DNA from 4 places in the Siminovitchia sp. FSL H7-0308 genome. Region 4 is predicted to be linked to each of the others. Evidence: riboswitches for the same ligand, from Rfam matches in the RefSeq annotation. Region 4 holds a riboswitch; each other region holds the start of a gene.
What was found. A riboswitch is a leader RNA that binds a small molecule or an ion and turns the genes downstream of it on or off. The one in region 4 is predicted to bind thiamine pyrophosphate.
Positions count from the first base shown of each region.

Region 1: linked by a shared signal. The riboswitch ahead of MHB50_RS04055 (ABC transporter ATP-binding protein) and the one ahead of tenA (thiaminase II) in region 4 are both predicted to bind thiamine pyrophosphate.
Region 2: linked by a shared signal. The riboswitch ahead of MHB50_RS04080 (acetylornithine deacetylase) and the one ahead of tenA (thiaminase II) in region 4 are both predicted to bind thiamine pyrophosphate.
Region 3: linked by a shared signal. The riboswitch ahead of MHB50_RS21300 (thiamine phosphate synthase) and the one ahead of tenA (thiaminase II) in region 4 are both predicted to bind thiamine pyrophosphate.

Region 1 is NZ_CP150282.1:844,617-852,610, reverse strand. Features, by position in the region: gene MHB50_RS04065 (ABC transporter substrate-binding protein) at 23-1,051, opposite strand; gene MHB50_RS04060 (ABC transporter permease) at 1,048-1,800, opposite strand; gene MHB50_RS04055 (ABC transporter ATP-binding protein) at 1,797-2,561, opposite strand; TPP riboswitch at 2,721-2,818, opposite strand; gene MHB50_RS04050 (YtoQ family protein) at 2,945-3,385, shown strand; gene MHB50_RS04045 (DUF84 family protein) at 3,552-4,076, opposite strand; gene MHB50_RS04040 (M42 family metallopeptidase) at 4,115-5,185, opposite strand; gene MHB50_RS04035 (PepSY domain-containing protein) at 5,328-5,645, shown strand; gene MHB50_RS04030 (peptide MFS transporter) at 5,983-7,473, shown strand; gene MHB50_RS04025 (PHP-associated domain-containing protein) at 7,898-7,994, opposite strand, start outside.
Region 2 is NZ_CP150282.1:852,622-860,615, forward strand. Features, by position in the region: gene MHB50_RS04070 (PTS sugar transporter subunit IIC) at 112-1,128, shown strand; gene MHB50_RS04075 (thioredoxin family protein) at 1,130-1,447, shown strand; TPP riboswitch at 1,705-1,796, shown strand; gene MHB50_RS04080 (acetylornithine deacetylase) at 1,977-3,254, shown strand; gene MHB50_RS04085 (DUF1444 domain-containing protein) at 3,337-4,155, shown strand; gene ytpR (YtpR family tRNA-binding protein) at 4,152-4,757, shown strand; gene MHB50_RS04095 (universal stress protein) at 5,080-5,499, shown strand; gene MHB50_RS04100 (BCCT family transporter) at 5,563-7,080, opposite strand; gene MHB50_RS04105 (response regulator transcription factor) at 7,760-7,994, shown strand, end outside.
Region 3 is NZ_CP150282.1:4,540,073-4,548,066, forward strand. Features, by position in the region: gene MHB50_RS21265 (DUF1028 domain-containing protein) at 1-525, shown strand, start outside; gene MHB50_RS21270 (methylated-DNA--[protein]-cysteine S-methyltransferase) at 747-1,280, opposite strand; gene MHB50_RS21275 (bifunctional transcriptional activator/DNA repair enzyme AdaA) at 1,282-1,866, opposite strand; gene MHB50_RS21280 (2OG-Fe(II) oxygenase) at 1,983-2,696, opposite strand; gene MHB50_RS21285 (DNA-3-methyladenine glycosylase) at 2,878-3,789, shown strand; gene MHB50_RS21290 (LLM class flavin-dependent oxidoreductase) at 4,372-5,385, opposite strand; gene MHB50_RS21295 (4a-hydroxytetrahydrobiopterin dehydratase) at 5,527-5,829, shown strand; TPP riboswitch at 5,886-5,995, shown strand; gene MHB50_RS21300 (thiamine phosphate synthase) at 6,060-6,665, shown strand; gene thiS (sulfur carrier protein ThiS) at 6,680-6,880, shown strand; gene MHB50_RS21310 (thiazole synthase) at 6,883-7,650, shown strand; gene MHB50_RS21315 (ThiF family adenylyltransferase) at 7,647-7,994, shown strand, end outside.
Region 4 is NZ_CP150282.1:1,822,062-1,830,055, forward strand. Features, by position in the region: gene MHB50_RS08695 (hypothetical protein) at 1-135, opposite strand, end outside; gene MHB50_RS08700 (adenylyltransferase/cytidyltransferase family protein) at 301-1,185, shown strand; gene MHB50_RS08705 (AEC family transporter) at 1,313-2,251, shown strand; TPP riboswitch at 2,330-2,431, shown strand; gene tenA (thiaminase II) at 2,537-3,223, shown strand; gene thiW (energy coupling factor transporter S component ThiW) at 3,248-3,766, shown strand; gene thiD (bifunctional hydroxymethylpyrimidine kinase/phosphomethylpyrimidine kinase) at 3,735-4,529, shown strand; gene thiM (hydroxyethylthiazole kinase) at 4,529-5,365, shown strand; gene thiE (thiamine phosphate synthase) at 5,346-5,984, shown strand; gene MHB50_RS08735 (MFS transporter) at 6,395-7,615, shown strand; gene MHB50_RS08740 (3D domain-containing protein) at 7,843-7,994, shown strand, end outside.

The DNA.
Region 1 (7,994 bases), 980 kb from region 4:
ATGGGAGGTGCCAATAGAAAGATTATGATTCAACAATATTGATATACATCTCCTCTGCTGGAGGAGCTTTTTCCACATAATCCGTATCTTCCAGCCACTGGATGACTTCATTCCATAAATCTTCCGACTGACTTCCAAACGCTTCGTTTTCCTTTTCCATTTTTGGAAGCAAAATATTCAAGCTTTCCTGTTCTACTTCTTTGTTGAGAGGAAAGTTTTCATCGTCCTGATTGTTTAATAAAATTTCCAGCGCTTCTTCCGGGTTTTCTTTCATAAACTCATACCCTTTTGAAGCCGCCTTCCAAAAAGAACGGATTGAATCTTCTTTTTCTTTCCATGTATCATCATTTGTGACAAACACCAGCTCGTAGTAACTTGGAACACCATAATCTACTGGATTAAAATGCTCCGTTTCTACTCCTTGGTTGGCAAGCATAGGGACTTCATGATTGATAAAAGCACCGGTAACCGCATCCACCCGCTTTGTCGCAATCGCCGCATTCAGCTCAAAACCGACGTCCGTCATCTTCACCTTGCTCATATCTCCGCCATCAGACTCCACGATTGTTTGTACGAGCGGTTCATTAAGCGGCGTTCCCGGCCAGCCGACTGTTCTTCCTTCCAAATCTTTCGGTCTCTTTATATCACTGTCTTTCAAATAAATAATATGATTGAGCGGACTTCTGACAATCGCAGCGACCGATTTTACCTGTACCCCATCAGCCCTTGCCGTGATCACATCAGATTGATAACCGATGCCAAGTTCAATATCTCCTGTAGCTGCCAGATTAATAGGGTCCGTTGGATTGGCAGGAAAACGGATGTTCACATCCAGTCCTTCCTCTTCAAAAAAACCTTTTTCCTTTGCAGCATATAAATAACTATGGACGGCGTTGGGATACCAGTCCAGCATAATGTCAAAAGATTGTAATTCTTTATCCGTTTCCTTCGTTTTATCTGGGCTGGAAGCAGTTTCCCCCTGTTCTCCCCCACATGCCGAAAGCAGCATTACAGCGAATAATGCGCAATAGAATACAATTCTCTTTCTCATTTTATATTTCTCCATTTCATCGTTATTTTTTCAAGCCAAGCGACAAGCAAAAACAACATAATGCCCGTCAGCGATAACAGAACGATTGGCGCAAACACTCCCGCTCCATCAAATTGTGTCATCATTCTTCGACTAAAGTATCCAAGCCCCTTGTCAGCTCCCAGCCACTCCCCGATGGCCGCTCCGATGACGCTCAATGTAACGGCTACTTTTAATCCCGAATAGAAATGGGGTAATGCCGACGGAAGCTCCACCTTATAAAATATCTGTCGTTTTGTGGCCCCCATCGCTTGAAGTGTTTCTTTTAAGTGAATATCGGCGGACCGCAGACCGTCAAACGTATTAACCGTAATCGGAAAAAAAGTGATGAGCACGGTCACAACGATTTTGCTCCAAAGGGAATAGCCAAACCAAAGGACGAATATCGGCGCAAGCGCAATAATGGGTATCGTTTGCGAAGCGATAAGCAAAGGGAAAAACGCCTTCCTTACAATATCACTCTTATGCATCCAGATGGATAAGCCGACACCAAACACCAGTGACAATAAGAGGCCAATCAGCATGATCAGACTTGTGGACGGCAAATGTCCAACAAAAAGAACGCTTCTGAGTTCCCACAGTCTGTCCACAATTTGTAAAGGTGATGGCAGGATAAAAGGCTTTCCATATAAGCGGGCGCCAATCTCCCATACAACTAAAAGCAATAATACGAGCAGGATCGATAAGCCGTATTTTTTTAAAAAAGTCATAACGTCACCAATTTTCTTAAATCAAGCAATAATTTTTCTTTTAATTCGGTGAAAGCAGGATCTTTTAAATCCTCGACCATCCTCGGCCTGTCAAGCGGAACCAGAATTTCTTCCAAATGACTTACCGGCTTTTCGCTGAATAATAGTACGCGGTCGGAAAGAAACAGCGCTTCCTCAACATCATGAGTAATAAACAAAATGGTTCTCCCCGATTCAGCCCATTGATCAAGCAGCCATTCATGCATGACCGTTTTTGTAACGGCATCAAGTGCGCTGAATGGCTCGTCAAGTAGTAATAAGTCAGACCCGCCCAACAAGGCACGCAGAAACGAAACACGCTGCCGCATCCCTCCGGACAATTCATCGGGATAGCGATGCTCAACATCCTTCAAACCAAATGCTTCCAGCTTTTTAATGACCTCGGGCCACACTTCTTTTTTGCTGAACCCTTTTAATATAAGTGGCAAGGCGGCATTATCAACGACTGAAAGCCATGGGAGCAGCCCATCCTTTTGAGACATATATCCGACGTGCCCTTGCCTGTCGGAAAGCTCCTTTCCATTCACCAAAATGCGTCCGCTGTTTTGCTTCTCAAGCCCTGATACAAGTCGGAACAGTGTACTTTTCCCCGCACCGCTTGGACCAACAACACTTACAAACTCGCCTTTTTTCACTGAAAAGCTGACATCTTGAAGTACAGCCTGGTGTACATTCGAGTCATAAGCAAAAGATACTTGTTGAAAAACAAGAGCTTCACCCATCTTAAAAACTCCTTTCTTGAAATGGTTGCTTATGAGCCCTCCTTTCTTTTTTTTTCGAGAAATACAAGGCACCATGCATGAAAAAAGAGCCCTTCTTAAAAAGAAGTGGCTCTGACCCATCTAATAAAAGGCATGCGTAAACAAACATGAGAATATGAATACGCATCTTCTCCACTTCCCTGCGCTAGCATTACCTAGATCAGGTTAAAAGGGTTGAGGAAATCCTCTCTCAGCTTTTGGCACCCCTAGTGTTTCCCGTATGTAATTAACATTCCTGCCCCTATATATATCCTATTTATTCAAAAAAAAGCAAATAGAGTTTGCAAGAAAAAAGGCGTAGTTGATGATATGATAAATGTAAATGCAAAGGAGGAGAGAATATCGTGAGATTAACCGTATATTTGGCTGGAGAAATCCACAGCACATGGCGCGAGGAAATCAAAGAAAAAGCACAAGCCCTCAAGCTGCCGATCGACTTTGTCGGGCCAATGGAAGATCATGACCGCTCAGACGCCATTGGTGAAGAAATTCTTGGAGAGCAGCCCAATGCCATCTATCGGGACGCGGCAGCTTCCAGCTTTAACAATCTAAGAACACAAGTCCTTATGCACAAATCAGACCTCGTTATTGCCCTGTTTGGAGAGAAGTACAAGCAGTGGAATACGGCCATGGACGCGAGCGCTGCCGTCGCATTGGGAAAACCGCTCATCTTAATCCGTCCGGAAAATCTCCACCATCCGTTAAAAGAGTTGTCCCGAAAAGCTAACGCAACAGTGGAAACAGTGAACCAAGCAATAAAAGCGCTCTCATATATTATTGAATAGGTCCCTATCACCTGAAATTTGTTGAATAGAACCGATAGCAAATAGACAATAGAAATGAGAATACAAACGGTTGTCCACATTGTACTTATCCTTAGGACATGGACATAATTAACGGAAAATATGAAACGCGCAGGGAGCAGTTACAAACTGTGTCCCGCGCGTTTCTCTACTTCTTGACGTAATGTTTCTTTTCTCTTTGCCCGATCAGCAGCTTTATAATATGTTTGAACATTTCAGCCCGTTCAATTCGCCCATTCGTGAAAATGCCGATTGCTCCTTCATTGGAACTGATCCCGCTCCGTTTGCTATAATCGTCCATCACGGGCCCCAACTCTTCTCCCATGCGCAGGCGACCCGCAATTTCCTCCGGCAGCAAAATTCGGGCTCCTCCAGCAAGCAGCGGCTTTTTTCCTTTTTCAGCCAATGCTCCCCAATTGCACAAAAATAACCCAAAAGTAGCTTCCGTAACACCGCCTTCCAAACCAATTGCCACATCAGCTTTACTATTTTCCAAACAAAATTCGGCACGATGGATGGCCCCGTGTATCGTTTCTTCATCGGAAAAAGGCATGGCACTTACATGAGATGGCGCATCGACCGGCACAATTTCGGCTTCTATTTCCAGTTCTTGAAAAGCTCTCTGTACAGCTTTTAATTTCGCCTTGTTTTGTGAGCCAACAGCAACAATCATAAAGCCACTCCTACTCTACTGATCTTTTCTAAATGCCATTATTGTTGTCGAATCGTCTTCACTGCCGACCAATCACTTGCTTTTACAAGGCGAACGAGCAGTTCTTTCGCCGCCGCATAGTCATCAACATGAACGATCGACGCATGTGTGTGGATATAGCGTGCGCAAATCCCGATCACCGCACTAGGCACCCCTTCGTTGGAAGTATGTACACGGCCCGCATCTGTTCCTCCCGGGGAGACAAAATATTGGTACGGAATGTCATGTGTTTCGGCCATGTCCAAAACAAACTCCCTCATCCCTTTAAGCATAACCATTGAGCGGTCAAAAATTCTAAGCAATGCCCCTTTTCCAATGTGGCCGAATTCTTTCTCATCTCCCGTCATGTCGTTGGCCGGACTCGCATCAAGTGCAAAGAAGAGATCAGGCTTAATCATATTCGCGCTTGATGCCGCGCCACGAAGACCAACTTCTTCCTGAACCGTAGCACCGGAGTAGACAATATTTGGCAGTTTTTCATTTTGCAGTTCTTTTAACAGCTCGATGGCCAGCCCGCATCCGTAACGATTATCCCACGCCTTGGCCATCACTTTCTTTGGGTTGGCCAGCGGTGTAAATGGACAGACTGGAATTACTTGTTGTCCCGGTTTAATCCCTATCTTTTCGGCATCCTCACGATCATCCGCCCCAATGTCAATGATCATATTTTTGATCTCCATTGGTTTTTTCCTTTGTTCCTCGGTAAGCAAGTGCGGCGGAATAGACCCGATAACTCCCATTACCGGCCCGTCGTCAGTGATGACCTGAACCCGCTGGGCAAGCATTGCCTGATTCCACCAACCACCCAGAGGCTGAAAACGGATCATCCCGTTTTTTGTAATTTGTGTCACCATAAAGCCAACTTCATCCATATGACCCGCGACCATTATTTTAGGACCCGATTTGTCGCCGGTTTTGATCCCAAAAATACTGCCCAGCCTGTCTTGTACTACCTCATCAGCATATTTCTCAAGCTGTTTGCGCATAAATTCCCTGACTTGGTGCTCATTTCCCGGTGCGCCCGGAAGCTCCGTCAGCGTTTGAAAAAGAGCGAGTGTATCTTTCTCCAATTCTTCAACCCCTTTTCGGATATTTATTTCATTTTACCATTAAATCGTTTTTGTCAGAAATAGGAATCCTGTGATTTATGGTCGAACTGCCTGTCTTCTTCCTGTATACTTAATGTATGGTGATATTTTGGAGGTGCAGAATATGAACTGGAAAACATTTGTACTTGGAGCTGGCGCCGGGGTCATTGCGGGCTATTTTGCAAGTGAAGCCGTAAGAAAAAATTGTCTTGTACCAGAAGGAAAAGTATTGGCAGATGTGAAAAACGCTTTTAAACAAACAGGTGAAGTGGACGGATCATGGATTAAGTTTAAACCAGAAGAGTTTGAAAAACACGGAATTAAAACAAAGGTGTACCGCGGCGGCGTTTCCCATAAGCAAAATGGGAATTCACAACAGTTTGAGTTCATCGCTGACGCGTACACTGGAAGTGTTATAGACGTATACCCGGTATCACATTAAGAACTACATATTCATAGTCGAAAAAAGGGATGGACAGCGAAAAAAATGTTTCGTTGATCCATCCTTTTATATTTAGACTCATACTTCTCGGGAAACTGAAGGGACGGTCATATGATCATGATTCCCGGCAAAACCCTATTGGTAAACAAACAGCATCTTCTTCCAAATATCATTCGGAGAAGATGCTTTTTTTTTTTTTGAAAATTGCATTGATACTTGTTAGAAAAAGGGTTATGAAGGGAAAAGTAATAAAAAATACTATAATATTTCGAAATGATTTACTCTTTATCAACTATATAACCATTACTACTTTAATATAATAATGGAGGGTGTAGAAATGTCTGTAGTCGACAAACAAAAAATTGTTTCAAGCGTCCCTCAAACGGGGTTTTTTGGACATCCTAAAGGTCTTTTTACTCTCTTTTTTACAGAGTTTTGGGAGCGCTTTTCCTATTACGGGATGAGGGCCATCCTTGTTTTTTATATGTACTATGAAGTATCCAAAGGCGGTCTAGGTCTTGATGAACAGACAGCTCTTGCCATCATGTCCATCTATGGTTCGCTCGTTTATATGTCAGGTGTTATCGGTGGTTGGCTAGCTGATCGAATATTCGGTACGTCCCAAGCTGTATTTTACGGTGGAATATTGATTATGTTTGGCCATATTGTATTGGCAATTCCGGGAAATGTAACAATGTTCTTTGTTTCCATGATTCTGATCGTGATCGGGACCGGATTGCTCAAGCCGAATGTATCAGCAATGGTCGGTGATATTTATAGTGAAAAGGATGATCGCCGTGATGCTGGATTTAGTCTTTTTTACATGGGAATTAACTTAGGCGGTTTCTTGTCGCCATTAATTGTTGGTTCTGTTATGAACTATAGTTTTCACCTAGGATTTGGGTTTGCCGCAATCGGAATGTTGATTGGGCTTATCATCTTTCTGGTCACGAAAAAGAGAAGCTTGGGGCTGGCAGGCACATATGTCGCCAATCCTTTATCCCCAGCCGAGAAGCGAAAGGTCTATATGGTAATTGGCGGGGCTGTCGTTCTATTGGGGATTATGTTAGCGGTAACAATCCCGGCGGGTTTGCTTACGATTGAATCTTTTATCGCTCTTGTAGGTTTATTGGGATTCCTTATTCCAGCCATCTATTTTATTGTCATGTATCGCAGTCCGAAAACAACGGAAGTGGAGCGTTCCCGTGTTCTGGCCTTTATCCCGCTGTTCCTGGCTTCAGTCATGTTTTGGTCCATCCAAGAGCAAGGCTCAACCATTCTTGCCAACTTTGCGGATAAACGGACCCAATTGGAGATTGCGGGAATCCATCTTTCTCCCGCATGGTTTCAATCATTGAATCCGTTATTTATCATACTGTTAGCGCCTGTCTTTGCCTGGTTATGGGTGAAGCTGGAAAAACGCCAGCCTTCCATCCCCCAAAAATTTTCTTTGGGATTATTGTTCGCGGGTCTTTCCTTCCTTGTCATTTTATTGCCGGCTCATTTTGGCGGTGAACATTCTTTGGTCCATCCCATATGGCTCGTACTCAGTTATTTGATCGTTGTCATTGGTGAATTATGCTTGTCGCCTGTTGGTTTATCTGCCACAACCAAGCTGGCACCGGCTGCTTTTTCAGCCCAAACAATGAGTCTATGGTTTCTTTCCAATGCGGCCGCGCAAGGGCTGAACGCCCAGATCGTAAAATTCTATCAACCCGAAACAGAAATGCTGTACTTTGGAGTCATTGGCGGAATGGCCATTCTAATAAGTATCATTCTGTTCATCGTTACTCCTTTGATTCAAAAGTATATGAAAGGCGTGCGTTAACATCGGTAAAAACTGCTTGCGCACACAACACGCGCACATCGGGTTGTGATGAAAAATGCTTTTTTTATACAGTTGAATCGCGGGCAGTTTGTCCTGTTTCAAAGGTAATCAATCAAAAATGAAAATTAGAGATCATATACTGTTCCGCTTTCGATCTTGAAACGTTGAGTTTTTCCGGACGCCCGCAATATACGTCTCTACAATCGAGATAAGCAGAGGTCCGTGACAATTCATGTCGATTATTTCCTTAGGGGGAGAATCGACATGTTTTGGTTGGTTTGAAAACAATATTGTATTAGAAAAACTACCATTCATTTAACAACATAACATACAGAGCCATATTGGCCAGTCAGTCTGTTCAGGCGGAACAAAAAGTGCAGATAACAAAAAACATCCCATTTTTGTTACCTGCCGCTTTTAACCATTATCGCTGTAAGGCCATATATTCATCTTTCATTTTTCTCTTCACAATTTTCGCCGCATTCACTTTCGTTTGAAGAATGGGGGAAATCTGGCGCTTA
Region 2 (7,994 bases), 970 kb from region 4:
GTTTTCTTTGTTTATGGGGAAAAATATGAAATAAAAGATAGACAAAAAATACAGTTGTCTTTACACTAGTTAAGTGGACTTGTATTTATTTTTTTACAGGAGGATTTGGCGTTGAAACAATTTCTCGACAGGAAAGGTGTCCATTTAACTGCAAAAGCTTATGTAATTGATGCGTTAAGTTATATGGCGCTCGGACTTTTTTCTTCTTTGATAATCGGTTTGATTATGAAAACGGTTGGTGAACAACTCGGATGGCCATTTTTCGTTGAAATGGGCGAAATGGCGATGGGATTAATGGGGCCGGCAATCGGAGTGGCGATTGCCTTTGGGCTTGGCGCGCCACCTTTAGTCATTTTTGCGGCAGTGGCAACTGGTGCGGCCGGTGCTGAATTTGGCGGTCCCGCAGGAAGTTATGTGGCCGCGTTAATGTCAACGGAAATTGGAAAAATGGTTAGCAAGGAGACGAAAGTTGATATTATTGTTACTCCACTTGTTACTATTTTTACCGGATTTGCCGTGGCAAAGTTCGTGGGAGCGCCCATTTCGACATTTATGACGGTCTTCGGAAGCTGGATCATGTGGGCTACAGACCAGCGTCCGATCGTCATGGGGATAGTGGTCGCCACATTGATGGGACTTGCTCTCACGGCTCCCATTTCCAGTGCGGCTATCGCTTTGATGCTTGATTTGAATGGACTTGCCGCCGGCGTTGCCACGATTGGCTGCAGTGCACAGATGGTCGGATTTGCGGTGGCAAGCTACAGGGAAAATAAAGTGGGAGGTTTGCTTGCTATCGGGATTGGGACTTCCATGTTGCAGGTTCCGAATATTATTCGCTATCCGCTTATATTAATTCCACCGACAGTTGCCGGCATCCTATTGGCTCCAATTGGGGCGACCGTATGGAGAATGACCAGCAATGCCGCTGGAGCCGGTATGGGAACGAGCGGTTTTGTCGGGCAGATCATGACATTTACAACGATGGGATTTTCAACAAGTGTTCTGATCCAAGTCATTGTACTCCATGTTATTGGTCCGGCTGTGATAAGCTTAATCATATCAGAATATATGAGAAAGCGCGGCTGGATTAAACCTGGCCAGATGCTTATAAATGCTGGAGGGAAGTAATATGGAAAAACTGCAATCAAAAGAACAATTTGAGCAATTGAAGAATGAAGAACGTGCCATCTTTATGTTTTCCGCCGACTGGTGTCCGGACTGTAAGGTGCTTGAACCTGTATTGCCGCGGTTAATAGCGGATTATCCGGAATATCATTTCGTATACGTCGATCGGGATGAATTTCTTGAACTATGCCAAGAAATGGATATCTTTGGTATTCCAAGTTTTGTCGCATACCATGACGGGAAAGAAGCAGGAAGGTTTGTAAGCAAAGACAGAAAAACGCTGGAAGAAATCGAGGACTTTATAAACGGCCTGTCTGAGTAAGTGTGAAGGAGCGCTTTTTCGCTCAGCTTTCAGCGAAAGTCGGCAAGAATTCGCCGGAGCTGTTACAACGCTGGACAGTTTTTTTCAAAAGCTTGCGGTTGGAAGGAAGCGTGCTTCACTTTTTTATGTATCGCAATCTCTTTCGATGGCCGAGCGCTTTGTGATCGTTCATGCTTCAATGCGCGGCGCCTTCCGGTATTGTGTACAATCAGTAATATTATGATAAGATAGATGATGATAGAAGAATATTGCGAAATACTTTCTGCTGGGGGAGCCTTGACGGCTGAGAAGTAAACCCTTTGAACCTGATCCGGTTTATGCTGGCGTAGGGAAGCAGGCTGCTTTGTCATTGTTTTAAAAGCCGCTGCCTTCCTGCGTGAAGAGCGGCTTTTTTCACGTTTGGAACGTAATAAAGTGTCAGGGATGGAAGTAGCTCTATGTAATTGATATGCCAGTTGTGACGGGGAATCATCGGCCTAAGGCGCACTCGCCAGGGATTTTCATCCATATATAGAAAGGAAGAATTATCATGCTAAGTATACAAAATGATTTGAGCGCAAGTGTTGATCAGAGGCAAAGTGAATTACTGGATATTTTAAAGGATTTAGTTCGTTATCCAACGGTTAGTCCTCCTGCGAGGAATACGAGGGAAGTCCAACAATATATTGAATCGTTTTTACAGCAGGTACATTTCGAAACAGATAGCTGGGACGTTTACGAGAATGATCCGAATGTGGTTGGGATCAAGAAGGGGACCGAGGGGGAGCGTTACAACAGTTTGATTATCAATGGCCATATTGATGTAGCGGAAGTAGGGGATCAAAGTGAATGGACTGTCCCTGTTTTTGACATGATAACCAAGAACGGTTTTGCTTATGGTCGGGGCGTTGCGGACATGAAAGGTGCAATGGCGGCAGCGCTTTTTGCTTTTAAATTGTTAAATGAGCATGGTATTGAGCTGAAAGGTGATTTGCAATTCCAGTCGGTAATTGGGGAAGAAGTGGGAGAAGCCGGAACACTTTCTTGTATTGAACGGGGATACTCAGGTGATTTTGCCCTTGTCATGGATGTGAGCGATAGTGAAATCCATGGGCAGGGAGGAGTGATAACTGGCTGGATCACCGTGAAAAGCCGTGAGGTTTTCCACGATGCTATGCGTCTACATATGATTCATGCCGGCGGTGGGGTATATGGAGCGAGCGCCATAGAAAAAATGATGAAAATCATTGCCGGGTTGCAGGAATTAGAACGCCATTGGGCGATAACCAAGCACTATCCGGGCTTTCCGGCTGGGGCGAACACCATTAATCCAGCCGTAATTGAAGGAGGAAGGCATCCCGCATTTATAGCAGATGAATGCCGTTTGTGGGTGACCGTTCATTATTATCCGAATGAAACATATGAGTCTGTTACTGCTGAGATCGAAAGCCATATTCGCCGTGTCGCTGAGGCTGACCCTTGGCTAAAAGACAATCCTCCGCAGTTCCGCTGGGGTGGCCGATCCATGATCGAGGAAAAGGGTGAAATTTTTCCGGCTCTGGAGCTGAACGAAAGTCATCCCGCGATTAAGAGGCTGCAGCAGTCTCATCAACACGTATGGCAAACGGCTGCAAAAACAGGGATGTCCAAAACAGTTACGGATGGAGGCTGGTTCCAGGAAGCGGGAATCCCTTTAGCTATTTACGGGCCGGGAACAGTGGAAGAAGCTCATTCCGTGGATGAAAAAATAAACATTGAACAGTTATGCAAGTTTACGAAGACTTTGTTGCATTTCATGGTTGAGTGGTGTAATACGAAAAAAGAGTAAAGCGTTCATTCTTTTAGCCCGTGTCATTTTGATGTATGATGGATGGTAGCGTATTTTACCCAGGGAGGGTCTTTCATTGAAAATGAATGAGCGAAAACTAAAAGAAGAGCTTGAGGCGCGGCTAAGCAAAGAAGGCCGGACGATTACATATGATCGAAAAAAAGAATTATTGCGTGTTGAAAATGCGGAAAATGGCAAAGGGATTGATATTTCCTTGCCGGGAATCGTTGCCAAATGGCATGAGCGCAAGGAAAAAGCGATTGATGAAGTCGTTTATTACGCCGAAGAAGCGCTTGGTGTCATGGATCGGGAACAAGTTGTTGCCGGAAGTGAAAAAAATATTTTTCCCGTGATTCGCTCCACCTCATTTCCCGTTGAATCCGAAGACGGCAATAAGTTTCTTACCGATGAGCATACGGCAGAGACAAGAGTGTATTATGCGCTCGACCTTGGAAAAACATATCGCCTGATTGATGATGAGTTTATACAGAAAGAGGGTCTCGATCCGCACGAAATCCGGGAAATGGCACGATTCAATGTCCGCTCGCTTCCGACGGCCATGAAAAAAGACGAGGTGGCCGGAAACGAGTTCTACTTTCTGAATACAAATGACGGATACGACGCAAGCCGAATATTAAACGAAAAGTTTTTAGAAGAAACGGCAACAAATATAAAAGGGGAAATGGCTGTGGCGGTTCCTCATCAAGATGTTCTCATCATCGCCGACTTGCGGAATGAGACCGGCTACGATGTACTGGCGCAAATGACGATGAGCTTTTTTACAAATGGCCTTGTACCCATTACGGCGCTCTCATTTATATATGAAAAAGGCAAACTTGAGCCGATATTTATTATGGGTAAAAATAGAAGAGTAGACAATGGAAAGGGGAACAATACATGAATGTATTTTATAACCGTGAAGGAATTGGCGATACGTTAATGATCGTGTTGAAGGATGTAGACCGGGAAAAGTTTCAATTTGAACGAAAAAGGGATGCGGTCCGGATCTTTGACGGGGAAACGAATGTAACAGGAGGGTTCAACCTTTTTCACGCATCCAAATACATAGATATTGATGCAAATGGAAAAGTGGAACTGACCGAGCAATTGGTGAAGAACATCGAGAAGGCGCTGGCAGAAAACGGAATGGAAGAGAAGTTGGAAGCAGATCTTTCACCAAAGTTTGTTGTCGGGTTCGTTAAACAGAAAGAAAAGCATCCGAATGCAGATAAACTAAGTGTCTGTCTCGTCGATGTCGGGTCGGAAGAACTGCAAATCGTTTGTGGGGCTCCCAACGTGGAAGCAGGCCAAAAGGTTGTCGTGGCCAAAGTGGGTGCCGTCATGCCAAGCGGCATGGTTATCAAGGATGCGGAGTTAAGGGGAGTGGCTTCCAGCGGAATGATTTGCTCGGCACGTGAGCTCGGTCTCCCAAATGCACCTGAGAAAAAAGGCATTCTCGTATTAGAAGACGATCAATATGAAACGGGTCAAGCCTTTGCATGATTGATAAAATGTGAACAAACAACGAACCCCGTTTGAAATAAAGCGGGGTTTTTTTCATGGGTGATGAAATGTAGAGCGCTGTATGTTATGATGTTAACCGTTGGTAAAAGTTTTCCAAATGGATGATAGAATAGTATATCGTTTTTCTTGTGATGTTTCTAAATCAACTGAGGATGGCTTACATAGAATGATCACGATATACTAGAATCCCGAAATTGGCAATCATCCACATTGGCTGGTTTTGATATACCGGCCGCCTCCAAAAAACTGGCAAATCGCATGGTTGGTAAAGGCCATGAATAGACAAAGGCAGGAGATCAACATGTTAAAAAGGTTAATAGTTGCTGCTGATGGATCCAATAATTCGCTCCGTGCAGCAGAGAAAGCGGCACTACTTGCGCAAATGTCCGAAGGTATTGAAGTAGAAATTATTTACGTAGTAGACTTTTCAAAAGCGAAAAGTGAGGTGCTTCAGAGCCAAAATATTGAAGAATTGGAAGCGGAACGCAGGAAAAAATTGATTCCTGTAGAAGAAGTTTTCAAGAATGCCAACATTTCCCATACACTCACCATGCTCCATGGCGATCCAGGACCGGCGATCGTGGAATATGCCAATAAAAGCTCATGTGATATGGTGATTGTCGGTAGCCGCGGGCTCAATACACTCCAGGAAATGGTGCTTGGCAGCGTCAGCCATAAAGTCGCCAAAAGAGTGAAGGCACCTGTTTTAATCGTAAAATAAATATATAACTTAAAAAGCTGATTTCCCTTAAAGCGGAAATCAGCTTTTTTTGAGTCGCGCTGATTACATTTGTTGCATTTTTTTTCTTCTGGTCAAACCTAACTCGGCCCGCTCTTTGCGCAGAGCCTTGTAAATCGAGAGCATCATTAAAATCATGATTATTGAAAAAGGCAAGGCCGCTATGATAAGCGCGTTTTGCAACGCATCCAGACCGCCGCTGTAAAGGAGAATGGCAGCCATGGCAGCCAGCATGATACCCCAGACGATCTTCACACTGTTTGGCGGTGTTAAAGAACCGTAGGATGTCTGCATTCCAAGTACGAAGGTTGCCGAATCCGCCGAAGTGATGAAAAAGGTTCCGATCAAAATGAGAGCCACTATTGAAAGAATGGCGGAAAAAGGCATTTGATTAAATACAGCAAATAAAACTTCCTCCGTGGCGTATTCTGTTAAATCAATAGCGCCGGCCTGTTGAACATCAATTGCTGTGGAACCAAAGGCCGCGAACCAAATAAAGCTGACAATGACCGGAAGGATTAACACACCAATCATAAACTCCCGAATTGTCCGGCCCTTTGATACACGGGCAATAAAAATGCCGACGAACGGCGACCAAGATATCCACCATGCCCAATAGAAAATGGTCCAGTCGTTTATCCACTCGCGGGAGCCGGGTTCAAGTGGAGCAATTCGCAAGCTCATTTGAATAATGTTTTGGATATAGGCTCCAACGGTATCCGTAAACATGTTTAAAATAAACAGGCTGGGGCCAAGGATAAAGATGAGTACTAATAACACGACCGCCAGTACCATGTTCGTATTGCTCAAATACTTAATTCCTTTACTTAAACCGGACCAGGCAGACATTAAAAACAATGCCGTGACGATGACAATAATGATCAGTTGTATGAGAAAGTTGTTTGGAATGCCCAGCAAATATGAAAGACCACCATTGATTTGCGCAGCGCCAAAACCGAGTGTCGTCGCCACTCCCACAACGGTGACTGTCACCGCAATAATATCTATCAACATGGGAAGTCGACCTCGGGCATATTTGCCTAAAACGGGACTGAGCGTTGCGCTAATCAAGCCTGGTGTTCCTTTGCGGAAATTAAAATAGGCCAGGCAAAGGCCCACCAGGGCATATATGGACCATGCGTGAATTCCCCAATGAAAGAAAGTAAATCTCATTGATTCTTTAATGGCGGCGTCTGTTCCAGGATCAGACATGGGTGGGACATCAGCGTAGTGGGATATAGGTTCGGCAGTTCCCCAAAAAACGAGGCCGATACCCATTCCTGCGGAAAAAAGCATGGCGAACCATGTTGGTTTGGAGTATTCGGGCTTTTCCCCTTCTTTTCCCAGCTTGATGGCACCTACGGGGCTAAAAATGAGGAAAAGACAAAACGCAACAATGACAGTAACCAAGATTAAATAATACCAGCCAAAACTAGAGGTAATCATAGATTTTATAGAAAAAGTAGCTGCTTCAAATTGACTGGGGGCAATTACCCCGAATAAAACCGCAACCAATAGTATGGCTGTTGATACCCAAAAAACACTAGAGACTTTACTCCACAAAACTTTTTCTCTCCTTCCATTTATGGAGATGCTTCGGACTGCTATCAACATGTTTTACCTTAACAATGATGGCGAGGCAATTCAAGGGATGAGAATTTTTAAGAATATTTGAAAAACAGATGCAAATCTATTAAAAAGTGCTTTATGCCATATGTTATCAACTTTAACCGGCAGTAAAGCGCCACTCCAAAAAGTCGAGATAAAATGAAAATGGTAAGTGTAGGATCAACTGCCAGTAAAAGCCCGCTTGGCTTGGATCGGCAAAACGCATCGCACGAAGAAAAAGCCGTAAGTTTTTTCGATGATGTCGCACAAGGGCGGGCGTTTTGATTTACAGGATGACGAGCGCGAGCGAAACGACAGGACAAGGACAGCTCCCTCCACATCGTCATCGCATTAAGAACAATTGTAAGTTTTTTTGATGATCTCGCTGCTTGAGCTTGCCAAAAGCCCGCTTGCGATCTCACTTTGTTCAATTGTTGTCAACGAGAATATAAGCAGATGTTGAGCGAGTTCACTTTATTAGTTTTTTCAAAAAAAGGTTTATTATGAGCCGGCTGTTACATTCATCGTTTTCAAAGCGTGACGACACCGTCAAGTATAGCCAAATGCAGAGCCATTTTTTGTATTTCGCCTGCTATTGGATTTACAATAAAAAGAAAACAAAGGAAGAGGGACTATGTCAAAAATTATGATTGTCGAGGACGATCCGAAACTGGCAGATCTTTTGCGGACCCATCTTGAAAAATATGGTTATGCTGTTGTATTGATCGACCATTTTGACGCCATTTTGGAATATTTTATGAAAGAAGAACCTGATCTTGTTCTATTGGATGTGAATTTACCAAGCTTTGACGGCTTTTACTGGTGCAGACAAATTCGCAATGTGTCCACATGTCCCATTTTATTCATAT
Region 3 (7,994 bases), 1.8 Mb from region 4:
CATTTTGCTTGCCAAGGAAACATTTTAGCGGGGCGAGAAGTTGTTGAAGCAATGGCCGCAGCATTTCAATCATGTAAAGGTGATTTGGCCACCCGTCTTTTAAAAGCACTCATGAGCGGGGAGCAGGCAGGGGGAGACAGACGTGGAAAGCAATCGGCGTCTTTATTGGTAGTTAAAGAAAACGGAGGGTACGGCGGGATGACAGACCGTTATTTGGATCTTCGTGTCGATGATCATGAAGAACCTGTAGAAGAGCTTCTTCGCTTATTCAATCTCCATCAGCTTTATTTCAAGAAATCAAAAGGCGAAGAGATATTGTTCGTTGAAGGCAGCGTAAAAGAAGATCTGGCATGTTCTCTGTACAAATCATCCTTATTGACTGCCAAAGATCCGACCGATGATCAGCTCCTTGACGCTCTCCAAGACTTTCATCTGATTGAAAACTTTGATGGAAGTATGCAGGTGAGGGGACAAGGGGAGCGTAAGGCAGCAGAGTATATTGAAGTGTTGCAATCTAAAGGATAAGAAAACCGCATAAAGACTTGGAGCTTCATTTCATCATTCAAGGTGGAAAGAAAGGGAGCGAATCATTTTAAAAAGGACCTGTTTCGCGAACGCAAAAACGCCAAAAAGGCTTCTCTTATAAGGGGTTGTAACAGGCGCAACACCGATAATGCCAAATCGTTTTTTGGTGTGTTTTTTTGCTAATGAGCGCTCTCTTTCTTTTTGTATCATGTGGGAACATGTCATTTATTCATAGGTGAGTTCGGACTTTCCAGCTCCAAAAGCTTGGATTTCATTGCAAGACCACCGCGATAGCCGGTCAATGCGCCATTTTTTCCAACAATGCGATGACATGGCACTGCGATCATAATGGGGTTCGCGCCAATAGCTGCGCCGACAGCACGAGCCGCCGTTGGTTTGTTCAGGTAGTTTGCGATGTCGGAATAGGTCTTTGTCTGTCCGTAAGGAATCTCACAAAGAGTATTCCAAACTGACAGCTGGAATGGCGTCCCTTTGTAATCAACTGGAAATGTGAATTCTTTCCGTTTTCCTTCTAAATATTCGATGATTTGCATTTTATAAGGAGCGAGATTTTTCTCATGTTCAACGAGTTGGCTGTCCGGAAAATGTTTTTCAACCCATGCAGACAATTCTTCCAATGGTTTGTTAGGTGATCCAACATATACAAGCCCCTTGGATGTGGCTGCTATATAAAAACGCCAATTTTTATGTTCTAGCAAAGACCAGTAAATAGCGGATGTATGGTTTGATTTCATATTATTGATTCTCCTTTTTACGCTTGAATCGCTGCAGTTTACGATATTGTGCAGGTGTATGGCCAAACTGCTTTTTAAATAGTGTTATAAAATAGGGTGTGTTTGGGATTCCCACACATATGGAGATATCCGTAATCGTTTTATTGGTTTGAGTTACATACTCTTTTGCCGCGTTTAATCTCACTTGTTGTATATATTCGGCAGGTGTGATGCCTTTAATCTTTTTAAATGTTCGGTGTAAATGGTACGGACTTCCGTGGGCGATACTTGCCAGCGCTTCTAAATGTAATGGCTTTGTAAAATGGTTATGAATGTATTCCGTGACAAGAGCAATCCACTCATGATCAGGCAATTCCTCGTTAGTGGGCTTGCAACGTTTACACGGGCGAAAATTTGCTTGGAGAGCTTGCTCTGCCGTTAGAAAAATACGGACATTCTCTTTTTTTGGCACACGAGATTTACATGATGGTTTGCAGAATATCCTCGTCGACTTGACGGCGTAGAAAAATTGATGATTGTAAGAAGGATCATTGTTTATAATCGCTTGCCATCTTTCATTTGTCATGAATGTGGCGTTATCCGGCATTCCGCAACCCTTTTGAAAGCTATTCTGTTGTTTGCCTTCCATTAAGCTCTCACCTTCTTAAGCAAATGCCCCCTAAACATTGAAATGGACGATTTTGCAGATATTCAATGGCAACCTCACTTCGAATCATGAAAAATAATTCCCAGTCCATAGCGTTTTCCGGAAGTAACAGTACTGACTCCATGGCGGATTTTCGTTTTATAATACCCTTTTTTACCGAAGAAAGGCCGATGGCTGGTGGGAAAAATGAGCGCCTCACCTTGTTCCAACGTAATGACATGACCCCGGCTTTGAGCACGTGGAATTTGCTCCACCAGTAAAAATTCTCCCCCGGCATAGTCATGATCCCTTTTGTTGAGTCCAAAGACTACTTGGAAGGGGAAGAATATATCTCCATATAAATCTTGGTGCAAACAATTAAATCCTCCTTTTTCATACTTTAGCATCAAGGGGGTTGGCCTCGTTTGTCCATATGATTCACATATTCTTAGAAAATCTTGTAGATGATCCGGAAATTGTGCAGGCTGGTTTAAGTAACCCGCCCATCTATTTGCTGTTTTAGCCAGTTCCACATACAACGACTCTCTTAATTGTTGTAGTGGGTCGGGCAGTGGATATAAAAAATATTTATACTCTCCATTACCAAAGCGGTATCTCTCCATACTGACAGTTGATCTGAATAACTCCTCTTGTTTATAAAACTCGATGAAAGAGGCGCATTCTTCTATCGTTAACAGGGATGGAAGTTTTGCAAATCCAATTTTATCCAATTCTTTTTGAATCGACGCCCAATCTACATTTTGAATACGTGTCCTTATATTTAAAGACATTCAACCTCTCCCTTGTTCATGATTTTGTACAATCTAGTATAACGGCAGATGAAATAAAAAATAAGTTCTTTAGAACGTAATAGCAAGATATTGAAATTTTATCGGAGGATGATGTGATAATATGTACATCAATTCAGTATAAGGACATAAAAATGCTTGCCAGGATGAGGAGATGGATAACATGACATTCCGTACACTTGAAGATGACATCACCATAATGTTACCTGAAGATTTTGATCTGGAAGCGAATCTTGGGTATTTAACACGGGAAAAGAATGAATGCATGTATGAAATAGAGGATGGTTTTATAACGAAAGCCATTGCTATTGAAAAAGCTAGATTCTTAATACAAATAAGCGTTATCGCTAACAAACAGATGGTTATTCGTTTTTTGGATGCCGCCCAACCTGTTGAGGAGTGGCATAGGGAGAAGATTGTCAAATATATTTGCGAATGGTTTGATCTTGATCGAGATATAACGCCATTTTATAAAATAGCAGAAGCCGATCCGCTTCTTAAAACGCCTGTTGAAAAGTTTCGCGGCTTGCGGGTTATTGGGATTCCCGACTTATTTGAAGCCTTATGTTGGGGTGTATTGGGACAGCAAATTAATATCGCATTCGCATACACATTAAAAAAACAGCTTGTAGAAGCATTTGGGGAATGTATGGAATGGAAAGGAAAAAAATACTGGATTTTCCCGTCGTACAAGCAAATTTCACAACGAACCACCAGTGATTTTTCAAATATTAAAATGACGCTACGGAAAAGTGAATATGTGATTGGCATTGCTAAGCTAATGGAAAGTGGAGAGATATCGAAGGACGAGTTAATGAAAATGAGCTTTCAAGATGCCGAAAAGAAATTAACCCAGATTCGTGGCGTTGGTCCTTGGACGGCCCATTATGTTTTAATGCGTTGTCTTAGATTCGGGTCTGCTTTTCCAATCGATGATGTAGGTCTTATGAATGCAATAAAAGTACTGCGTAAAAAGGATCGAAAGCCCACGAAAAATGAAATAATGTCCTTATCGGCTTCATGGAAAAACTGGGAATCGTACGCTACTTTTTATTTATGGCGTACACTTTATTAACGGGGAACAGTGGACACAAAGAAATGGCGGCGTCTTGACCTTTTGTATTCACTCGAGATTTTGAAGTGGGAGTCATACGGCACCTTACATGCGGGATCAATTGTCCCAGTGTATCATACGCAAGCTTTTAGCGTAGTCAACATATGTGACTCCTGCGGGAATAGCTCGAGCTGAAGATCCCGCAGGAAAGCGAACTTTGCTTTCCGAGGAAGCTGAAGAGACCTGCGGAAAGCGAAATATGTTGACGTAGCGATGATAGGAATTTTTTTAACAAAAATAAGGGCTGGACATAACTCTGTAAAAATGAAATAAACCGCATGGAATCAAGTTTAAAACCTTGATTTCAGGCGGTTTTGTTTTCACGATCTTTCCAATTCTATCTCAGCCCCATTGTGTAATGATAAAGGAAGAATGAAACATCTTTATTGCGATCAGCTGTGTGAAATGAAAATGTTGTACAAAATTATCAAATATAAGCGTATGATCTATGGACCAAATGAATGGAACGTCACAAGTAACACGAACAGTCGGAATCCTCATGGTGCTCGTAGCGGGAGCCGGGACAAATAGGGAAAAGAACGCTCAAACTAACATCTCTGCGAGAATTTCATATGAGCGTACCCGGTCCTTTGGGTCAAAAACTTGTGAGTTAACGATGATTTCATCAGCTTCTGTTTCTTGTATAAATTCACGCAGCTTCTCACGAACGTGTTCAGGGCGGCCCACAATTGTGGAGCGCGCATCAAGGGTTCGTTCAACAGAGGCTTTTTCAAGCGGCGACCAAATTTCATCCATATTGTCAACAGGCGGTTTTAATTGAGACGGCATGTTGCGTATCAGATCCAAGAACTGCTGTTGCTGGGAAGTGGCAAGCCAAGCGGCTTTCTCATCTGTATCAGCGGCTATGACGTTAACGCCAACCATCACATAAGGGCGGTCTAACGTTTTCGATGGCCGAAAGTTATTTTTATAAAGCTGTATAGCCGGTATCGTGTATTGGGGAGCGAAATGGCTGGCAAAAGAAAAAGGGAATCCTTTATAAGCGGCGAGCCGGGCGCTAAAATCACTCGAGCCAAGGAGCCAGACTGGAATGTTGAGTCCTTCACCGGGAATGGCGCGGACCTGTGCTGTTCCATGAAAATACTCCTCCAACTCATCCACTTGCTGCGGGAACTCTTCAGCTCCCCTATTGAGTGTCCGTCTGAGTGCGTAAGCAGTCGCTTGATCGCTTCCCGGCGCACGACCGAGTCCTAAATCAATCCTTCCGGGATACAGCGATTCAAGGGTTCCAAATTGTTCAGCGATGACAAGAGTCGCATGGTTCGGGAGCATAATGCCGCCCGCACCCACTCGAATGGATTTCGTGGAGCCGGCAATATGGCCGATGAGGACCGATGTAGCGGAACTGGCAATACCGGGCATATTATGATGTTCGGCAAGCCAGTAGCGGTTAAATCCAAAGCTTTCGACAGTTCGTGCCAATTCAACACTGTTTTTAAAAGATTCTGTTGCCGTGCTTCCTTCGGTAATGGGAGCCAAATCAAGAACCGACAGCGGGATGCCGTCAAACAGTTTTATGTTAGGTGATTGTAACAATGGAATCACTCCTTGGTTTCTCTTATAAAAGATGATAAAGTGTTTGCAATAGCACGTCCAATGATCCGTTTTTCATATCGAGTCGAACGGAAGTTTTTGTCATTTGCCAATGATCATTTTCTCTTTTTGGAGGGATATTGTATGGAACGTTTATCGCAGGAAGAAGTAGCGGTGAAATTGCAAGAAAATAAAAATTGGAAACTTGTTGATGAAAAATGGATTACGAGAAAGTACCGTTTTCGCGACTACTTAAAAGGAATCGACTTTGTGAACAAAGTGGCACAAGCCTCGGAAAAAGCGCAACATCATCCATTTATATCAATCGACTACAAGCTTGTGACACTTAAAATTTCTTCTTGGCGAGCCCGTGGCTTAACGACACTGGACTTTGAAATGGCAGATCAATATGATCAATTTTATGAGGAGTGTACGAAAGAAAACTAGAATACTTTCCAATATGAAAAGTTAATGCTATCATTACTACAAGAATCATTCATATGCAAAAGCACTGGGGGAATCCTTGAAAAGGACTGAGAGAAGAGTGCGCACTCTGATACCCTTATCACCTGAACAGGTTGGAACCTGCGGAGGGAAGTGACATGCCGATTTATATGATAAATTTGGCCGCTTCCTTTATGGTAAGTGGTTTTTTTGTGTTTAAAGGGGGCATGTAGTTGAAGTTGATCGCTGTAACAAATGATAGGTGGCCGATCAAAAAGGTAGGACAAATAATGGTGGAAACAGAGCCGTTTGTCGATCATTTTATCATCAGGGAAAAATCAAAAACGGCTGATGAGTGTATGCAACTGATCCAGTTGGTATTGCGTGAGGGAGTCTCTTCTGAAAAACTGATCGTAAACGACCGGGTAGATGTAGCTGTTGCGGCAAATATCCGAAGGGTGCATCTTCCGGGGCACGGGTTGGATGTGCAAACGGTAAAAAGGTGTTTTCCCCGACTATTAGCAGGATGTTCTGTTCATTCCGCGGAGGAAGCCGATCAGGCAATCGCGGGCGGAGCTGATTGGCTATTATATGGACATGTATTTGAAACAGCCAGCAAAGGGCATCTGCCGCCGCGCGGACTTGAGGAGTTTTCAGAGATAAGTGTGAAATACGATGGCGCAGAGATTTATGCGATTGGGGGAATCAAACCGGAACATATCCCCGAACTGAATGCAGCAGGTGCCTCGGGGATAGCCGTGATGTCAGCGATTTTTGACAGCAAGGATCCATTATCTGCCGCAGCGGCTTATGATGACGCCAGGCAGGCAATCACTTGAGAGGGGGGAGCGAGATGGAAGTGAAATTAAACGGTCAGCTGTATGAGTTGCCTGAACATGTTACGACCATTCAAGAGCTGCTCGATCATCTTAAGTTGTCCAATCGAATTGTCATTGTCGAGGTAAATAAAGAGATTGTTCAAAAGTCCGATTATGGAAAGCACATTCGTGAACGAGATGAGATTGAAATGATTCATTTTGTAGGAGGAGGATAAGCATGTTAAAAATAGGAGAGAAAACATTTGACTCAAGATTATTGTTGGGTACAGGAAAATACCCTTCATTTGAAATACAAAAAGAAGCTGTTCGCGTGTCGGAAGCAGAGATTCTTACGTTCGCGGTAAGAAGAATGAACGTATTTGAACCGTCGCAGCCCAATTTCTTGGAAATGCTTGATTTGAAAAAGTATACCCTTCTTCCAAATACAGCCGGCGCTAAAACAGCGGAAGAAGCTGTCAGGACGGCACAACTTGCCCGTGCATCTGGATTATGCGATATGGTGAAAGTGGAGATTATCGGATGTGACCGATCATTGCTTCCTGACCCTGTTGAAACGTTGAAAGCTTCTGAAATGTTGTTGGAGGAAGGTTTTACTGTACTTACGTATACATCAGATGATGTTGTACTTGCCAAAAGATTGGAAGATCTGGGAGTCCACGCTGTCATGCCGGGCGCTTCCCCGATTGGCTCGGGACGGGGAATCTTAAATCCTTTAAATCTCAAATTTATTATTGAGCAATCATCTGTTCCGGTCATTATTGACGCAGGAATCGGTTCTCCGAAGGATGCGGCTTACGCAATGGAATTGGGAGCGGACGCCGTATTGTTAAACACTGCCGTTTCAGGAGCAAAGGATCCAGTGAAGATGGCCCTTGCTATGAAACTAGCCATTGAAGCAGGAAGGCTCGGATTTGAAGCCGGCCGGATCGAAGAGAGGGATTATGCGGTGCCGAGCAGTCCTATTGAAGGATTGCTTCCATCGTGAACAGCCGTTACTCGAGACAGGTACTGTTTGAACCGATCGGTGAAGCCGGTCAAAAGAAAATTTCTCAATCCCATATTTTAGTGATCGGAGCGGGGGCACTTGGATCTGCAAGTGCCGAAATGCTCGTTCGTGCAGGAGTAGGGAAGCTGACGATTGTAGATCGGGATATACTTGATTGGAGTAATTTGCAGAGACAGCAGCTTTATACCGAACAAGATGTGCTCGATCAGTTGCCAAAAGCGGTTGCGGCCAAAAAGCGGCTTGGCGAGATTAATAGTGAAGTCGACATTGAAACGATGGTTGCGGATGTAACAGCAGAAAATGCTGAAGAGCTTGTCAAAGGA
Region 4 (7,994 bases):
TACAATAACAATGACAGCGATAATTTGAATCACAGTGATCAAAGGAACTACAATAGTCAGGTTGGGAACCAAAAGTGTGATGCCCAATAAGGCATACCCAGCAAGGATGGCAAGCAAAGAAGTTGGCCAATTCATTCTAAGTATACACCTCCTTGGTAACAATGTATGAACACCAATTTCCGTTGGTGCGATTTTAAATATAAATAAGGAAACAATCTAGCCGCGATTGCAATCATATATTAAATGATATATGATAATGTTGGTATCGAGGTTAAAAGAGATGCAAGGGGGAGGCCTGTATTGAAAACAATTTTCATAGAAGGGGCATTTATTGGAAATAGAGAGGAACATGAACCTTGTGTAATGGTGCTTGGCTTTTTTGATGGCGTCCATTTAGGGCACCGTTCATTGATTGACACGGCCAAAGACATCGCAGAGAAAAAGGGCATAGAATTGGCTGTTATGACATTTTTTCCACATCCAAGCAATATTTTACGGGTTCAAAACAAAATAACGAGTTATTTGACGCCTCTGCCTGACAAACAGAGATTATTGAAAAATATGGGTGTTGAAAAATTATATATTGTAACATTTACCGAGCAGTTTGCCGAACTTTCACCGGGAGATTTTATTAAAAAATATGTGGCTGGATTACATAGCAAGCATGTCGTTGCCGGTTTTGATTTTACCTATGGTTACCGCGGGAAAGGAAACATGGAACGAATGAAGTTAGATGGAAAAGGCTTATTTGATGTAACAACAGTCCCCAAAAAAGCTTTTAATGGTGAAAAGATTAGTTCGAGTAAAATCAGGAAGCTCTTGGATGAGGGGAAAGTGGAGGACGTTCATCATTATTTGGGGAACCATTACAGTGCGCATGGAATGTTGGAAAGCCAATCATTCGATCAATACAGCGGAAAAACAGTCGCCCATATTGTATTCCAACATTATTATTTGCCGCAAAAAGGGTTGTATATCGTTGAAGTGACGACTCAAGAGCGAATATATCAATCAATAAGTCTGCTTGATGTTCATCATTCATGTGTGTTAGTGTTGGAAGGAAATATACATATTCCTGCACCCGTAACGATTAAATGGCTGGCAAAAGTGAAAGCGTTCTCTCCGTTGCAGTATAAGTCCATTGATCAAATAACAAAAAATCCATACTATCCGCTAAAAGCTTAACTGTTGTTTTAACCGTTTTCTTATGTATAATGTACGAGTGAAGAAGTGGTAAAAGGAAGTATCCTGAAGTCCATTTCTTCGCTTTTTCTTTGCCATTATCAGTTTTTATACAGAAAGTAGGATACGTATGGAATTTACAGTTGTTTTTCAGTCAATCATCATTATTACTTTGATGATCATGATTGGCGCGTTGCTCGGTAAAACAACTCCATTAAATGATGATACTCGCAGAGCATTTATTCAAGTGATCGTAAATATTGCGATGCCCTGCATTATTTTATCGAGTATTTTTCACGTTGAAATGGATGACCAGATGTTTAAAATGATTGCCATCGTTTTTGGGCTTTCCATCATTATTAATCTTATTGGAATCGGGACCGGCTTTTTATTTGCTTGGTTATTTCATAGGGGTTCCAATAAGATAAGGGAAATTGCCATCCTTTCAGGTTTGGGAAACACCGGATTTATCGGCATTCCGCTTTGTGCGGCACTTTTGGGCCCAGAGGGGGCTTTGTTTGCGGCCATTTTTGATGCTGGAGTCGATGTGACCATTTGGACAGTCGGAGTCATTTTACTTCAGAAAAATAGAAAGTTTGCTTGGCAAACATTAAAGTCCATGGTGAATATTCCGACAGCAGCCATTTTCGTTGGTCTTATTACCGCATATTTTCAATTAAAGCCGCCCGGTCTTTTGATTGACTTGACGGACAGATTGGCCGCATTGGCGGCACCGCTCGCCATGTTCTATATCGGAATGATGATCATGACCCTGAAACGCGGACAAGTACGCCGTTCGGTAAACCATATTTGGGTGCCCATTTCCGTAAAATTGATTATTTTGCCGATCGCTTCCATTTTCATGATACACTTTTTCAGTTTAAACACGGTACTCGTTCAAACGGTCTTGATTCAATCCATGATGCCGACGATTACCCTGGCATCCATTCTCTTTGCCAAATACTCTGCAGATGAACAAATGGGGGCCTTAACGACTATTTTTTCCACGCTGCTTGCACTTGTGACCATCCCTTTAATGGTGTATGTAATGAGCCTATTTATTCATTAAACTTGCTTTTTGTCCATATCATGATATGATGGCAGTACATGCACCTAATAATTGAATAACTTCTTTGAAACAATGAATTTTGTCTGCTAGGGGAGCTGTAAAGCTGAGAGAAATCGATGATTGAAACCCTTTGAACCTGATCTGGTTTATGCCAGCGTAGGGAAGCAGGCTGCGTCATTATGATTTGCTTTATGATGATGAGCCGCTTCCTTTTCGGGAGCGGTTTTTTCATTTTTTCAAAGTGGGGAATCATGAAGTACAAACTTTTTTAAAGGAGTGGAACCAATGAAAGTTGAAAAAATGTTGTTTACGGACAGGCTTTATGAGAGCGCGAAGGAAATATGGGAAAAAAGCTATAACCACCCATTCGTCCAAGGGGTAGGAAAAGGAACACTCGATCAAGAAATTTTTGAATATTATATGAAACAAGACTATGTCTATTTAATTGATTATGTGAAGCTGTTTGCTATTGGAGCGCAAAAAGCTCCCACTCTCGAAATTATGACAAAGTTCTCACATTTGCTTCATGAACACCTCCATTTTGAAATGGAGCTGCATCGCCAATTCGCCGCAGAGTTTGGCATTTCGAATGAAGAGCTTGAAAACACCGAACCCACACCAGTCAATTTGGCATATACCCGCTACATGCTGCATGTGGCTCATAACGGAACATTGGCGGAACTTGTGGCAAGCCTGCTTCCGTGTGCCTGGCATTACGCCGAAACGGGAGAAAGATTAAAAGAACAATATGGGGCTACTTTGGAATCCAACCCGTACCGCAAATGGGTTGAAACCTATTCATCAGAAGAATTTACTTCTCTTGGAAAATGGCTGATTGATCTCATGAATCAGTTAGCAGATGGGAAACCGGAAAGAGAATTGGCGGAATTGGAAAAGCACTTCCTTATCACCTCCAAATATGAATATTTATTCTGGGATATGAACTATCATCAACAGAACTGGACGCTCTAAATCCTAATAGCCGGAGGTTGCTCCATGCGAGTTAAAAAACTGACCATTACAGCCATGATCATTGCATTTACAACAATCACGAGCCATGTTATCTTTATCCCGGCCGGATTTGCCAAAATTTTTCCAATCCAGCATTTTGCCAATATGGTAACGGCCGTTTTATTTGGGCCAGGCTATGCATTAGCCCAAGCATTTATCGTTTCGACAATCCGGAATATTTCAGGAACAGGCTCGTTGTTTGCTTATCCGGGAAGCATGATCGGAGCCCTCCTGGCTGGCTGGTTGTATGCCAAAACGAAAAGAATAGGGTTTGCGTTTATAGGTGAAGTCGTTGGAACCGGGATCATCGGTGCTGTTGCCGCCTATCCGATTGCGGCATTGCTGTTAGGCCGGGAGGCGGCCTTATTTGGATTGGTCCCGGCCTTTGCTGCCAGTTCCATTGCCGGCGCTGCCCTGGGATTTGTTTTATTAAAAGTATTCATGAAACATTCAGCGATCGGAGGTTTGCTGTATGAAAACAGCTCTTACAATCGCCGGATCTGATTCCGGTGGAGGAGCGGGGATTCAAGCGGATATAAAAACTTTTTCCGCTCTAGGGGTGTTCGGCATGTCTGCGATTACGGCGATTACGTCCCAAAATACTGTTGAAGTAAGATCTGTACAACTCATTGATGTAAACATCATCAACGACCAAGTCGCAGCCGTGTTGGAAGATATTGGGGCTGACGCGGTGAAAATCGGTATGCTGGCAACGCCGGACATTATACAAACAGTCGCGCAATGTTTAAAAAAATATAAACCAAAACACATTGTTCTTGATCCTGTTATGATTTCCAAGGGGGGACACCGGCTGCTTGAAGAAGATACAATGCAAGAGCTGAAATCAACCCTTATCCCGCTGGCTTCGCTCGTTACACCTAATATCCCGGAAGCGGAGGTTTTGGCCAATATGCCGATACATAATGAGCCTGACATGTATGAAGCATGCCGGGTGATCAAAAAGCTGGGAGCGCAGGCTGTCCTGATTAAAGGCGGGCACTTGCAGGGAAACCCCAATGACTTATATTACGACGGGCAAACGTTTCAACTATTTCGCGGGGAAAGAATTGAAACGAAAAATGTCCATGGGACAGGTTGCACACTGTCCGCAGCAATTGCCGCCCTCTTGGCGAAAGGAAAGGAAATGCCGACAGCGATTGATGAGGCCAAAGATTATATTACAAATGCGATCGCCAACAGCCTTGACATTGGACAAGGATACGGACCGACCCATCACTTCTATCATCTATACGAGTGTGTAACGTGATGGGAACGGATGGGCAGATGATGTTGACGAAAGTCGGACAGCTTTTTGAGCAAGTCAGACATAAACAGCCGCTTATTCACCATCTAACAAATCAGGTAACGATAAACGATTGCGCAAACGTAACCCTAGCCATTGGCGCTGCACCCGTCATGGCGTCCAGCCCTTTGGAAGCGGCTGACATGGCCAAAATGGCGAATACCCTCATAATAAACATCGGAACATTGAACTCGGATGCGTTTAAAGCGATGAAGCTGGCTGGAAAAGCCGCCAACGAAACAGGAATTCCTGTTATACTTGATCCTGTCGGAGTGGGGTCAACGGACTTTCGAACCCAATCTGCTTTTGAAATACTGGAACAAGTAAAGGTTTCCGTCATTCGAGGAAATGTAAGTGAAATGAATTGTTTAGCCGGAGGCATCGGGGCGACAAAAGGGGTTGATGCGGGCAAAGTCGATCAAACACCTGAAAAAATTGCCGTCAAGGTTGCCCGTCAATATCGGTGTATAGCTGCTGTCACCGGCAAAGAAGATGTGATCAGTGATGGGAAGAGCGTTTTTATGATTCAAAACGGCCATATGTGTTTATCCAGAGTGTCGGGGACAGGCTGTATGACGACTTCCTTAATCGGGTGCTTTGCCGGTATAACGAATCACATGCTACATGCGGCTGTAGCAGGAGTATCCGTTATGGGGTTAGCTGGGGAAGAGGCTGCTTCCTTATTAGGTGAGCGCATTGGTTTGGGAACATATAAAATAAAATTAATCGATTCCATTTCATTCATGAACAGCAATCACTGGCAAAAAGGAGTCAAAGTCATTGAAAAAGAATCATATTGATTATCGCCTTTACTTGGTTACGGAAGAAGATCTTCCGATAAGCAAGCTTTTGCATTTAATTGAAGAGTCAGTAGCCGGAGGCGTAACTCTCGTTCAATTGCGTGAAAAAAAGAGCGGAGGAAGAGATTTTTATGAAAAAGCAATCCAAATAAAAAAACTCCTTGATTCACTATCAGTCCCCTTGATCATTAATGATCGAGTGGATGTAGCTCTGGCAGTCGGCGCTGACGGCGTGCATGTGGGGCAAGAAGATTTGCCTCTTGCCGCAGTAAAAAGTATCATTCCGGATTCCATGCTTGTCGGGGTTTCAGCCCGTACTTTAGAACATGCCATTGCAGCAGAAAAGGGTGGCGCAGACTATATTGGGGTTGGTTCTGTTTTTCCCACCTCAACAAAAAGCGATGCCAAACTTCTTCCAAACGGCATGCTGGACAAAATTGTTTCCTCCGTGTCTATTCCTGTTGTGGCGATAGGCGGCATCAATGAAAAAAACAGCGGTTGTCTGAAAAACAGCGGAGTAGCCGGTATTGTCGTCGTCTCCGCATTAACACGGGCAAAAAATCCGAAAGTTACCGCCGAAAACTTATTAAAAGGCCTAAAAGGCTTCGATACGCACTAAACCTGGATTCAACAGATTCCGGGTTTCTTTTTTTGTCCCGCTTTAACTGGCAGTAAGTCCCCGATTCAACGCATCGAGATAAAAACGAGAACAGTGCGGGGCAACTGCCAGTAAACATCCGATGTGTTTGGGTTAACATGACAAAAGCTTCGACAGCATTGTCACACGAAGAAAAAGCGCAAGTTTTTTCGAGCGATGCTGCTGCCTGGTCCTTGCTTTGCCAACAGAACGCTTTCGCTGTTAGCCATTGTCCTGCTTCTCATCAGCGAATCAAAACCTCGCTGATTGAAGTTTCCTTCTACCGCTCAAAACTTTCGAAAAACGAAATGATTTGCTTGTAATATGAATTTGTTCCATATATGTTAAGATTAGGCATTTTAATACACGTTGTAACGAAAGGTGAACGCAAAATGCAGAACAGGAAACGTGGGCATCAAACAGCACTATGGACAAAGTCTTTTACAATGCTTGTCATTGCCAGCTTATTTTTATTTATGAGCTTTCAAATGCTCATTCCGACATTGCCCCCTTATATTAAGTCATTGGGCGCTTCGGGATTTGAAATCGGAATGATTACTTTAGTGTTTTCGGTTGGTGCGGTATTAACCAGGCCGTTAATCGGATACATGCTAGAGTTTCGGCCGCGTAAACCGCTTGTATTAATTGGAGCTGGCGGATTATTGGCCGTTACCATTTTATACCCGCTCACACAAATCGTCACGATTTTGTTGTTGTTCAGGCTGCTTCACGGATTAATGTGGGGCTGGTCGTCAACTGTTAACGGAACAGCTGCTGTTGATCTTGTTCCTAATGAGCGGTTGGGGGAAGGGATGGGATATTATGGCCTTTCCATTACGGTCGGCATGATTATCGCTCCCAGTCTGGGAATCTATGTATATCAAAACTTTCCTTTTACAGTATTAATTGTCATTTCGGCCCTGCTGGGATTCATTGCTTTCATTTTACTTGCTTTCATTCAATATCATACCCCTGACAATATCCTGATTGCCAATCGAAAAAACCTGCAATTTTCCATTGTTGATTCTCTAGTTGAAAAATCTAGTTTGACACCGGCGGTCATTACTTTTCTCGCAACGTTTGGATACGGAACGATTGTCACTTTTATCGTCATTTTTGCTGAAGAAAGGGGCATAGCAGAAATCTTTTTATTTTATTTGCTTAATGCCTTAACAGCTACTTTGATCCGTCCGATAACCGGGAGATGGTTTGACCGGAAAGGTCCTATCCAATTAGTTGCTTTTTGTTCACTCTTAACCTTTATTTCTATGTGGATGTTATCTTTTTCGAGCAATTGGCTTGGCATTGTGGTGGCGGGAACGTTGTTTGGAGCCGGGTACGGTTCTTTAATTCCCGCATTGCAGGCCTGGGTGCTGGCCATGACCCCCCATCAGCGCAGGGGAGTAGCAAATGGCATGTTCTATTCCGCGATTGATCTTGGAATCGGATTAAGCGGTCTCGTTTTCGGCTTGATTGCCCTGTTTGTCGGTACTGCGCAGTTGTTTCAAATTTCGAGTTTCTTTTTCCTGATTGTGGTCTTCATAACGCTCTCCGTAGGGAAAAAATGGCAGAAAGAATCGGAAACAAGAAAGAAAAGGGAATTTCTGCTTTAAGGTACGTGAAGAAAGGCGACTGTAATGCTTTTTTAGCGATTATCCTTTGTCGTTCATTGTCCTTTATTAACTTATCGGAAATAAGCCAATCGAAGCATGACGAATGTAATGGCCTGCAATAAACTTGTAATTAAACGAAAATATTCTTGTTAATGGATTGATATGTTCCTCTGATACGATAGGCATCGTTAGTTAGTATTCAACTAACAAAAAAGGAGGAACAAAAAATGAGGAGAAAAATTTTCGCGCTTATTGCAGGAGTCGCGCTCGTGGGCTTTTTTTCCGGGAAAGTTTCTGCCGCAACGCACGTCGTACAACAGGGCGACTCATTATGGAGCATTTCTCAAAACTATGGAACCTCTGTAAATCAGTTAAAGGC